Regions from separate parts of the Micromonospora sp. NBC_00898 genome, predicted to be linked through region 1. Evidence: predicted binding sites of a transcription regulator. Region 1 holds the regulator's gene; the other holds the start of a gene.

Region 1 (5,540 bases):
GACCACGTCAGCGCGTACGCCCTGATCGTGGAGGACGGCACCCGGCTGGCCGCGCGGATGCGGCGCGGCGAGCTGCCGTACCCGAGCGACGACGTGGCGGCGGACCGCTACCTGGCCGCGGAGGCTGCCCTCGACGCGGCGGGTTTCTCCTGGTATGAGGTCTCCAACTGGGCCCGCTCGGGGGCGGCCCGGTGCCGGCACAACCTGCTCTACTGGACCGGCGCGGACTGGTGGGGCCTCGGGCCGGGGGCGCACAGCCACGTCGGCGGGGTGCGCTGGTGGAACGTCAAGCACCCGACGACGTACGCGCAGCGGCTCGCCGCCGGGGAGTCGCCCGGCCTGGCCCGGGAGCTGCTCACGCCCGACGAGGCGCACATGGAGGACGTGATGCTGCGGCTGCGGCTGGCCTCCGGGCTGCCGCTGGACGTGCTCGACGACGCGGGCCGGGCCGGGGCCGAGCGGGCCCTGGCCGGCGGGCTGCTGGCCGCGCCGGAGTACGCGGCCGGCCGGGCGGTGCTCACCCTGCGCGGCCGGCTGCTGGCCGACGCGGTGGTCCGCGACCTGCTGCCCTGACCGCCGGTCGCCCGGCCGACCCGTGGGCCGGCCGGGCGGGGCGTCACTTCACCAGGCTGATGCTCATCGGATAGCGGTAGAGCTGCCCCTCGTTGGCCTTGACGCCGGCGAGGATGCCGAACACGATGCCGAGGATGACCGCCGCGCCGACCGCGATGAAGCCGATCGCGATGCAGGCCAGGAGCCAGCCGACCAGGCCGACGATCGACCAGAGCAGTTGGAAGTTGAGCGCCGCGACCGCGTGCTGGCGCACCGTCGGCGACTGGTTGCCCCGGGCGAGCATGGCGACCAGCGGCGGCAGCCAGCCCAGCACGCCGCCGCTGACGAACATCGCCGCCGCGCCGCCGAAGTGCGCGACCAGCGCCCAGGTCTTGTCCTCGTTGTTGGCCCAGCCGCCGCTCGGGGCGCCGTACGCCCCGCCGGTCGGGTAGCCGGTGCCCGGCGGCGGGTAGCCGCCCGGAGGTGGGTAGCCACCCGACGGCGGCTGACCGCCGGAGGGCGGCGGATAGCCGCCGGGCGGGGGATAGCCCCCCGCGCCCGGCGCCCCGGACAGTGGTGCGGTGGGCGGCTCGTCCGCCGACGAGCCGTACGGTGCCGACGGCGGGGTCGGGTCCGGCGGCTGGGCGCCGGCGTCCCCCGCTCCGGGAGGGCGAGGTGGTTCAGTCATGAACGTCACGGTAGGGGTTGCCCGCAACGTGGCACCAGAGCGACATCGCCCGGGATGTCCGGCTGAACGGCCCTGGCGCGGCGGCTGTGCGGCGGCCCGCACCCGTGGTCCGTCGCTGATCATCGCGTCCGGGGTGCCGCCGACGTAGACTGGCACTCGCTACAGTCGAGTGCCAGTTGCCCGGCCGCTGCCGCGCCGGCGGCGGGTCGAGGGTGCTTCAGGAGGTGGGGATATGGGTCTCGACGACCGCAAGCTCGCCGTGCTGCGCGCGATCGTCGAGGACTACGTCGCCACGCAGGAGCCGGTGGGCAGCAGGGCCCTCGTCGAGCGGCACCAGCTGGGCGTCTCCCCGGCGACCGTCCGTAACGACATGGCCGTGCTGGAGGAGGAGGGCTACATCCGGCAGCCGCACACCAGTGCCGGCCGGGTGCCCACCGACCGCGGGTACCGGCTCTTCGTGGACCGGCTCTCCCGGGTCAAGCCGCTCAGCCCGGCCGAGCGCCGGGCGATCGAGCGCTTCCTGGTCGGCGCGGTGGACCTCGACGACGTGGTGCACCGCACCGTGCGGCTGCTGGCCCAGCTGACCCGGCAGGTCGCCGTGGTGCAGTACCCGTCGCTGGCCCGTTCCTCGGTGCGGCACCTGGAGCTGGTGCCGATCTCCACCACCCGGCTGATGCTCGTCATGATCGCCGACACCGGCCGGGTCGAGCAGCGGCTGGTCGAGCTGCCCGTGCCGGTCCCCGCCGAGGACGTCACCGACCTGCGTCGGCTGGTCAACGAGAAGCTGGTCGGCAGCCGGCTGTCCGAGACCCCGCCGCTGGTCCAGGCGCTGGTCGAGGAGTCTGCCCCGCACCTGCGCGGCGCGATGACCACGCTCTCCACCGTGCTGCTGGAGACCCTGGTCGAGCGGCACGAGGAGCGGATCGCGCTGGCCGGCACCGCCAACCTCACCCGCGGTGGCCTGCTCGACTTCCAGGGCTCGCTGCGTCCCATCCTCGAGGCGCTCGAGGAGGAGGTCGTGCTGCTGAAGCTCATCGGCGAGGCCGAGCCGAGCACCACCCGGGTGCTGATCGGCGACGAGAACGAGGTCGACAACCTCCGCGCCGCCTCCGTGGTCAGCACCGGGTACGGCCCGGGCGCGACCATCGTCGGCGGTCTGGGCGTGCTCGGCCCCACCCGGATGGACTACCCCGGGACCATCGCCACGGTGCGGGCCGTGGCACGCTACGTGGGCGAGCTGCTGGCCCAGAACTGATCCAGGGCAGGGGCCGGCGACCGGCCCCTGCCGACGACCGGCGCAACGCGAGACGAACATGAGGACACCGAACGCAGTGGCCAGGGACTACTACGGCATTCTCGGCGTGAGCCGCGAGGCCTCCGACGACGAGATCAAGCGCGCCTACCGCAAGTTGGCGCGGCAGTTCCACCCGGACGTCAATCCGGACCCGGAGGCACAGGAGAAGTTCAAGGACATCAACGCCGCGTACGAGGTCCTCTCGGACGACCGGAAACGGCAGATCGTCGACCTGGGCGGCGACCCGCTGGCCCCGGGCGGCGGGGGCGCGGGCGGTCCGGGCGGTCCCGGCGGGGCCGGCCCGTTCGTCGGCTTCCAGGACATCATGGACGCCTTCTTCGGCGGCGCGGCCGGCGGCGCCCGGGGCCCGCGGCCGCGGACCCGGCCGGGCGCGGACGCGATCCTGCGCCTGGAGCTGGACCTGCACGAGACCGCGTTCGGCGTCGAGGCGCCGATCACCGTCGACACCGCCGTGCTCTGCACCACCTGCTCCGGCGCGGGCACCGCCGCCGGCACCCACCTGGCCACCTGTGAGGCGTGCGGCGGCCGGGGCGAGGTCCAGTCCGTGCAGCGGACCTTCCTCGGCCAGGTGGTCTCCGCCCGGCCGTGCACGGTCTGCCAGGGTTACGGCACCACCATCCCGCACCCCTGCCCGACCTGCGCCGGTGACGGCCGGGTGCGCACCCGTCGCTCGCTGACCGTGAAGATCCCGGCCGGGGTCGAGGACGGCATGCGGATCCGGCTGGCCCAGCAGGGCGAGGTCGGCCCGGGTGGCGGCACCGCCGGCGACCTGTACGTGGAGATCCACGAGCGGCCGCACGACGTCTACTCCCGCAAGGGCGACGACCTGCACTGCCGGGTCACCGTGCCGATGACGGCCGCCGCGCTGGGCACCCGGCTGACCATCAAGACCCTGGACAGCGAGGAGACGGTCGACGTCAAGGCGGGCACCCAGCCGGGCAGCACGCTGCGGCTGCGCGCCCGGGGCGTGCCGCACCTGCGCGGCACCGGCCGGGGCGACCTCTACGTCCACCTGGACGTGCGGACCCCGACCAAGCTCGACGCCGACCAGGAGAAGATGCTGCGCGACTTCGCCAAGACCCGGGGCGAGGAGGTCGCCGAGCTGACCAAGCAGGGTGGCTTCTTCTCCCGGATGCGCGACGCCTTCAACGGGCACGCCTGAGGTGTCCGCGCCGCTGTTCCTGGTGGAGGCGCTGCCCACCGGTGACGCGCTGACCCTGGACGGCCCGGAGGGGCACCACGCGGCGACCGTGCAACGGCTGCGGGTCGGCGAGGAACTGCTGCTCGCCGACGGCCGGGGCGGCACGGCCGCCGCCGTGGTCACCGCCGTCGGCCGGGGCAGCCTCGACCTCCAGGTCACCTCCCGGGGGTACGTCGACGCGTCCGTCCCCCGGCTCGTGGTGGTGCAGGGCATCGCCAAGGGCGACCGGGGCGAGCTGGCCGTGCAGGCGATGACCGAGGTCGGGGTGGACGAGATCGTGCCCTGGGCGGCGTCCCGCTCGGTGGTGCAGTGGCGCGGCGAGCGGGGCGTACGGGCCCGGGAGAAATGGGCGGCGACCGCCCGGGAGGCGGCCAAGCAGGCCCGCCGCGCCTGGCTGCCGGTGGTGGCCGGGTCCCCGGACGAGTCGACCCAGACGGCGGTCCGCCGGATCGCCGGCGCGGCCGCCGCGTTCGTGCTGCACGAGGAGGCCGTGGAGCGGCTGACCACCGCCGAGCTCCCCGCGACAGGCGAGATCGTGCTGGTGGTCGGCCCGGAGGGCGGCATCGCCGCGCCCGAGCTGTCCGCCTTCCGTGAGGCCGGCGCCCGTACCGTCCGCCTCGGCCCGTCGGTGCTGCGCACCTCCACCGCCGGCGTCGCCGCCCTGAGCGTCCTCTCCGCCCGTCTGGACCGCTGGTAGCCTTTCGCGCCCCGCGCCGCTGGCCCCTCGGCCGGCTGACCCCTCGGTGGGGCCGGGCGGCCAGATCCACCTGGGGTAGCCGGTCGGCGCGTGGAGCCGCTGGGCCGCCAGCCGGCTCGGCACACCATGTTCGGCCGCCTTTGCTCTGCTGCAGCGGAGGCAACACTCGTTGCGTCCGCTGCAGCAGAGCAAAGGGAGCGCGCCACGTGGTTCGGGGTGCGCCGACACGCCGAGGCCGAGCAAGGACGCCCGGCCACGCCGACGCGGCGGCGCGCCGACGTCAGGTGCGCAGGTAGGAGGCGCCGTTGAGGTCGACGATGGTGCCGGAGGCCCACTCCGCCTCGGGGCTGGCGAGCCAGTGGACCGCGGCGGCGATCTCCTCGGGGCGGGCCACCCGGTTGAACGGGCTCTGGGCGCGGATCGCGTCGCCCCGCTCGCCGCTGAGGTGCGTGGTGGTCATGTCCGTCTCCACGAAGCCGGGCGCGACGGTCGCCACCGCGATGCCGTACGGGGCGAGGGCCAGGGCCAGCGACTGCCCGAGCGCGTTCAGCCCGGCCTTGCTGGCGCCGTACGCGGGCTGCTCCGGCTCGCCGCGGAACGCGCCCCGGGAGGAGACGTTGACGATCCGGCCGCCCCGCTCCCGCATGTGCTGGGCGGCGCACCAGGTCACGTTCGCGGCGCCGGTCAGGTTGGTCTCCAGCACCAGCCGCCACTGCTCGCGCCACTGCTCGTAGGTGTTGCCGAAGACGGGGTGGGCCAGCTCCCGCGGCCCGTACACACCGGCGTTGTTGACCAGCACGTCCAGCCCGCCGAGGCGGGCCGCGGCCTCGTCCACCATCGCCCGGACCGCGTCCGGGTCGGCCAGGTCGGCGCGGACCACCACGTGGCCGTCGCCGGGCAGCTCGTCGCGGAGCCGTTCGGCCAGCTCCGCCGAGTCCCGGTGGTGGACCGCCACCCGGTCCCCGCCCGCCGCGAAAGCTCGGGCCACCGCGCGGCCGATGCCGCGCGAGGCCCCCGTCACCAGTACCGCCCGAGAAGTCACGCCGGACATCATGCCCGGCCCGGCCGGTGGCGGCGCCGCCTGGTT
Region 2 (5,540 bases), 620 kb from region 1:
GTGGTGTTGTTCCACTCGGGCACGGACTGGTCGGGGCCCTTGCGGTACTGCTTCGAGTCGTACCTCGGTTGGAGGACCGAGTCGTAGCCCTCCTTGAACTGGACCGCGTTGTTGTCGGTCGGCGAGCCGTTCAGCTCGGCGATCACCGGAGTCTTGATGCCCTTGTCGGTGAGGCACTTGACCAGGCCCTCGCCCTGGAGCCGGCCGACGGCCACGTTGTCGAAGCTGACGTAGTACTGCGCAGAGCCGCCCAGGGTGGGCCGGTCGTAGTCGATGGTGGCGACGCCCTTCTGGGTCGCCTTGTCCAGGACCGCCTTCCCGGTTCCCGAGTCGAGATTGGTGATCATCAGCGCGGTCACCCCATTCGTGATCATCTGTTCCGCGATGGTCACGAACCGCGCCTTGTCGTTCTGGGCGTTCTGGATGTCGTAGTCCACCCCGGCCGCCTTGAACGCGGCCTCCAGGTATCTGCGGTCCGCGGTCTCCCAGCGGTTCGACGAGGCGCTGTCGGGCAGGATGACGCCGATCTTCGGCTTGGGGCGGCCCGCGGCGCCGCTGGAGTCGTTGCCGCAGGCGGTGAGGCTGCCTGCGGTCAGCAGGCCGACCGCGGCGACGGTGAGGATCCCTCTGCGCATTCTGCACGGTTCCTTTCAAGGGGGACGGAACTCGAGGGGAACGTGGGTGGTGGGGGTGCGCCGGTGAGCCGCGGTGCGCCTGCCAGCTATTTGTTGTTCCGGGCAACCTATTGTTCGCTGCTCGGGGCGCACAAGACCGTAAAGGTCAGCGGTTTGTTGTCGCCAGTAACAATTCGGCAACGCGATCGACATCCGGTGCGCCCGCCGATCTCGGTGGGTGCCGCGGTGATCGTGGAATTGGCGTGAGACGCGAATGGCGCCGGTAGGGACATCGACGGCTGAGGATCAGTTCGGGACCATCTGTGCCACCGCCGCGGCTTACGCCTGCGCCGGCGTCGGCAAGCTCGACGCCCGAGAAAACCTCCCGGGAGGCGGTCGCTCCCGCGGTCAGCGGACGGCGAGCGGGGCGGTCACCGCGGCGGTCAGGGCGATCAGGTCGGTGGGGCTCAATTGGAGCTGGAGCCCGCGGCGCCCCGCGGAGACGTACACGGTCGGGTGGTCCAGCGCCGAGGCGTCGACCACGGTCGGGAGGCGCTTGCGCTGGCCGAGCGGACTGATGCCGCCGCGGACGTATCCGGTGGCCCGCTCCGCCACCGCGCGGTCCGCCATCGCCGCCCGCTTGCCGCCGACCGCGGCGGCCAGGGCCTTGAGGTCCAGCTCCCCGGTGACCGGCACCACCGCCACGGTGAGCCCGCCGTCCACCTCGGTGACCAGGGACTTGAACACCCGTTCCGGGGGCACCCCGAGCGCCGCCGCCACCAGGGCGCCGTAGTTCGACGCGTCGGGGGAGACGTCGTACGGGTGGGTGCTGTGGCTGACCTTCCGCTTCGCGAGCAGCGCGGTCGCCGGAGTGCCCTGTCCCGCCATGCCGACAAGCTAACCCGGACCCGGACCGGCGGGCGAGCCGAAATTCAGGCGGCCACCGGCTGCCCGACGAGCACGGTGGGCGCGCCGGCCACCCGGGTCAGCACCAGACTCGCCGCCGCGTCGCCGGAGAGCCGCAGATCCCGGCGCAGCTTCTCCGGCTCCAGCGCCGAGCCGCGCTTGAGGATCTCGACCCGGCCGACCCGGCGGTCCCGGAGCAGGGCCCGCAGCCGCTTGAGCGAGAACGGCAGCACGTCGGTCAGCTCCAGGCAGCGCGCGTACGGGGTGCGGGCCGGGGTGTCGGCGTACAGGTAGGCGATGCTCGGGTCGGCCAGGGTCGCGTCCAGCTCTTCGGCCAGCTCGGCGACCAGGTGCGCGCGGACCACCGCCGGGTCCGGGTCGTACAGGAACCGGCGGGCCGGCCCGACCGGGGCCTCCATCGCCCCGGAGCCGGTCAGCACGTGCGGGGTGTCGCCGCGCAGCACGGTGGCCCGGCGGGGGACCTCGGCGAGCCGGCCGCACCAGAGCGCGGCCTCCACCAGGTCGCCGTCCACGCTGACCCATTCCGCCTCGGCGCCGGCCGGGATCAGCGCGTGGTCGAGCCCCGGGGCCACCTTGACCACGGTGTGCGGCACCCGCTCGGCGAGCGCGGTGACGAAGTCCCACGGTGGCGAGTAGGAGTTCGGGTCGAAGATCCGCCGTCCGGTGCCGGCCTTGCGCCGGGCCGGGTCGCAGAAGACCCCGTCCACCCGGTCGACGTCGAAGGCGGTCGCGTCGCCGCACTCCACCGTGAACGACCCGGCCAGCCCCGCCGCCTCGGCGTTGGCGGCGGCCATCGCGGCGGTCAGCGGGTCGGCCTCCACGCCGTACACCCGGATCCCGGCGCGGGCGGCGGCGAGCGCGTCCGCGCCGAGGCCGCAGCCCAGGTCGGCCAGGGTGTGCACCCCGGCGGCGCGCAGCCGCCCGGCCCGTCGGTCGGCGACCACCCGGCGGGTGGCCTGCTCCAGCCCGGCCCGGGTGAGGAACATCCCCGCGGCGGCCGGCCCGAACTTGGCGGCGGCGCGGCGGCGCAGCTCGGCCTGGGTGAGCGCGGCGGCGGCCAACCCGGCCGGCACCCCGGCCGAGCGGAGCGCGGCGGCCGCGGCCAGCGGGTCGCCGCCGGCCACCTCGGTGGCCGCGGCGAGCGCGGCCGACCCCTCGGCGGTACGCAGCGCGGCCAGCTGGTCGAGATCCACCCGGCCATTCTCCCGGGTGCATCCGGGTGGGGTGCGGCAGGCCGGGGTGTCCGGCCGCCCGGAGGCCGCGAGGTGCCGCAGGCGGAGTCGATCATGCTCGTCGGGGCGACGCGCCGGGCGGCGGATTGGCACTCTCCTTGACGGAGTGCTAGCCGAGGAATAACCTGCGATTAGCACTCTCCCATCGAGGGTGCCAGCTTCCGGGCCTCGGCCCGGGCGCTGAACGCCAGGCGGACCGGCACCCGCGACGACGGCCCCGCCCGGTGGCATGTGGCAGATTGACGCCGTTCGGCCAGCCGTTCGGCAACGAAACCAAGTACCCCAGGAGGGTATGCCCGTGACTACCGCGACCAAGGTTGCGATCAAGCCGCTCGAGGACCGGATCCTGGTCCAGGCGAACGAGGCTGAGACCACCACGGCGTCGGGCATCGTGATCCCCGACACCGCCAAGGAGAAGCCGCAGGAGGGCACCGTCCTCGCTGTCGGCCCGGGCCGCATCGACGACAAGGGCAACCGGATCCCGGTTGACGTGAAGGTCGGCGACACCGTCATCTACTCGAAGTACGGCGGCACCGAGGTCAAGTACGCCGGCGAGGAGTACCTGGTGCTCTCCGCCCGCGACGTCCTCGCGGTCATCGAGAAGTAAGCAACCGATCAGTGTCGTTGCCCCGGTCCGGCTCGCCGGGCCGGGGCAACGTCGCTTCGAAGGGACATTCATGGCGAAGATCCTGAGCTTCTCGGACGACGCCCGGCACCTGCTCGAGCACGGTGTCAACGCCCTCGCGGACACGGTCAAGGTCACCCTCGGCCCGCGCGGGCGCAACGTCGTCCTGGACAAGAAATTCGGTGCGCCGACGATCACCAACGATGGCGTGACCATCGCCAAGGAGATCGAGCTCACCAACCCGTACGAGAACCTCGGCGCGCAGCTGGTCAAGGAGGTGGCGACCAAGACCAACGACGTCGCCGGCGACGGGACCACCACCGCGACCGTGCTGGCCCAGGCGATGGTCCGCGAGGGCCTGCGCAACGTGACCGCCGGCGCCAACCCGGCCGGCCTCAAGCGGGGCATCGACGCGGCGGCCGCCAAGGTCTCCGAGGCGCTGCTCGGCCGGGCCGTCGAGGTGGCCGACAAGGAGTCCATCGCGCACGTCGCGACGATCTCCGCGCAGGACGCCACCATCGGCGAGCTGATCGCCGAGGCGATGGAGCGGGTCGGCCGCGACGGTGTCATCACCGTTGAGGAGGGCTCCGCGCTCATCACCGAGCTGGAGGTGACCGAGGGGCTCCAGTTCGACAAGGGCTTCATCTCCCCGAACTTCGTCACCGACGTGGAGGGGCAGGAGTCGGTCCTGGAGGACCCGTACATCCTGATCACCACGCAGAAGATCTCGGCGATCGAGGAGCTGCTGCCGCTGCTGGAGAAGGTCCTCCAGAACAACCGGCCGCTGCTGATCATCGCCGAGGACGTCGAGGGCCAGGCCCTGTCCACGCTGGTGGTCAACGCGATCCGCAAGACCCTCAAGGTCTGCGCGGTGAAGGCCCCCGGCTTCGGCGACCGCCGCAAGGCGATGCTCCAGGACATGGCGATCCTGACCGGCGCCGAGCTGGTCGCCCCGGAGCTGGGCTACAAGCTCGACCAGGTCGGCCTGGAGGTGCTCGGCACCGCCCGGCGCGTCGTGGTCGACAAGGAGAACACCACCGTCGTCGACGGTGGCGGGCAGTCCTCCGAGGTTGCCGACCGGGTCGCGCAGATCCGCAAGGAGATCGAGGCTTCGGACTCCGAGTGGGACCGGGAGAAGCTGGCCGAGCGGCTGGCGAAGCTCTCCGGCGGTATCGCGGTCATCAAGGTGGGCGCGGCGACCGAGGTCGAGATGAAGGAGCGCAAGCACCGCATCGAGGACGCCATCGCCGCGACCAAGGCCGCGGTCGAGGAGGGTACGGTCCCGGGTGGCGGCGCCGCCCTGGCCCAGATCCTGCCGGTGCTCGACGACGACCTCGGCTTCACCGGGGACGAGAAGACCGGCGTCTCGATCGTGCGTAAGGCGCTGGTCGAGCCGCTGCGCTGGATCGCCCAGAACGCCGGTCACGACGGCTACGTGGTGGTGCAGAAGGTCGCCGGCAAGGAGTGGGGCAACGGCCTCGACGCCGCCGCCGGCCAGTACGTCGACCTGGTCAAGTCCGGCATCATCGACCCGGTGAAGGTGACCCGCAACGCGGTCACCAACGCCGCCTCGATCGCCGGCCTGCTGCTCACCACCGAGAGCCTGGTGGTGGAGAAGCCGGAGAAGGCCGAGCCGGCCGCCGCCGGTGGGCACGGCCACGGTCACGGCCACCAGCACGGCCCGGGCTTCTGACCCGACGCAGTACGAACGACGTCAGGGCACACCGTCACGCCGACGGTGTGCCCTGACCCGCATCTGGTTACGGATCGCTGACGTCGCTACCGGTCCGGCCCGGTGATCGACAAGACTGGTCCGATGACCACCACGTCCCGCGGGTACGCCGCGCTGGCCGGGATCACCGCCGCCGCCGTGGCGATCGGCGCCGCCGAGCCGGTGGCCGTCCTCACCGGCGCCCGTTCCGCACCGCTGATCGCGGTCGGCGGGTTGATCGTCGACGTGGTGCCCGAGACCCTGAAACAGTTCGCCATCTCGCTCTTCGGCACGCACGACAAGATCGCCCTGCTGGTCGGGACGGCCCTGCTGCTCGCGGCGTTCGCCGCGCTGCTCGGTGTGCTGGCCGCCCGCCGGCTCTGGATCGGCCTGGCCGGCATCGCCGCCTTCGCCGCCCTCGGGGTGGCCGC

The links. Region 1 encodes HrcA, which represses chaperone genes, less so after heat shock. Its sites were predicted from a motif close to GGTTNGCACNCTCNNNNNGAGNGTGCNAACC; they were not measured.
Region 2: groES (co-chaperone GroES) is a predicted target of HrcA. The motif match lies at 2,903-2,933, and genes of this name have one in related genera.

What each region holds. Positions count from the first base shown of each region.
Region 1 covers NZ_CP108775.1:68,355-73,894, forward strand. Annotated here, with positions in the region: gene hemW (radical SAM family heme chaperone HemW) at 1-573, shown strand, start outside; gene OG799_RS00315 (DUF4870 domain-containing protein) at 617-1,240, opposite strand; gene hrcA (heat-inducible transcriptional repressor HrcA) at 1,473-2,495, shown strand; gene dnaJ (molecular chaperone DnaJ) at 2,572-3,717, shown strand; gene OG799_RS00330 (16S rRNA (uracil(1498)-N(3))-methyltransferase) at 3,719-4,453, shown strand; gene OG799_RS00335 (SDR family NAD(P)-dependent oxidoreductase) at 4,734-5,495, opposite strand.
Region 2 covers NZ_CP108775.1:6,786,352-6,791,891, forward strand. Annotated here, with positions in the region: gene OG799_RS33040 (sugar ABC transporter substrate-binding protein) at 1-635, opposite strand, end outside; gene OG799_RS33045 (hypothetical protein) at 699-881, shown strand; gene ybaK (Cys-tRNA(Pro) deacylase) at 1,023-1,502, opposite strand; gene OG799_RS33055 (THUMP-like domain-containing protein) at 1,547-2,734, opposite strand; gene groES (co-chaperone GroES) at 3,066-3,380, shown strand; gene groL (chaperonin GroEL) at 3,451-5,091, shown strand; gene OG799_RS33070 (molybdopterin-dependent oxidoreductase) at 5,215-5,540, shown strand, end outside.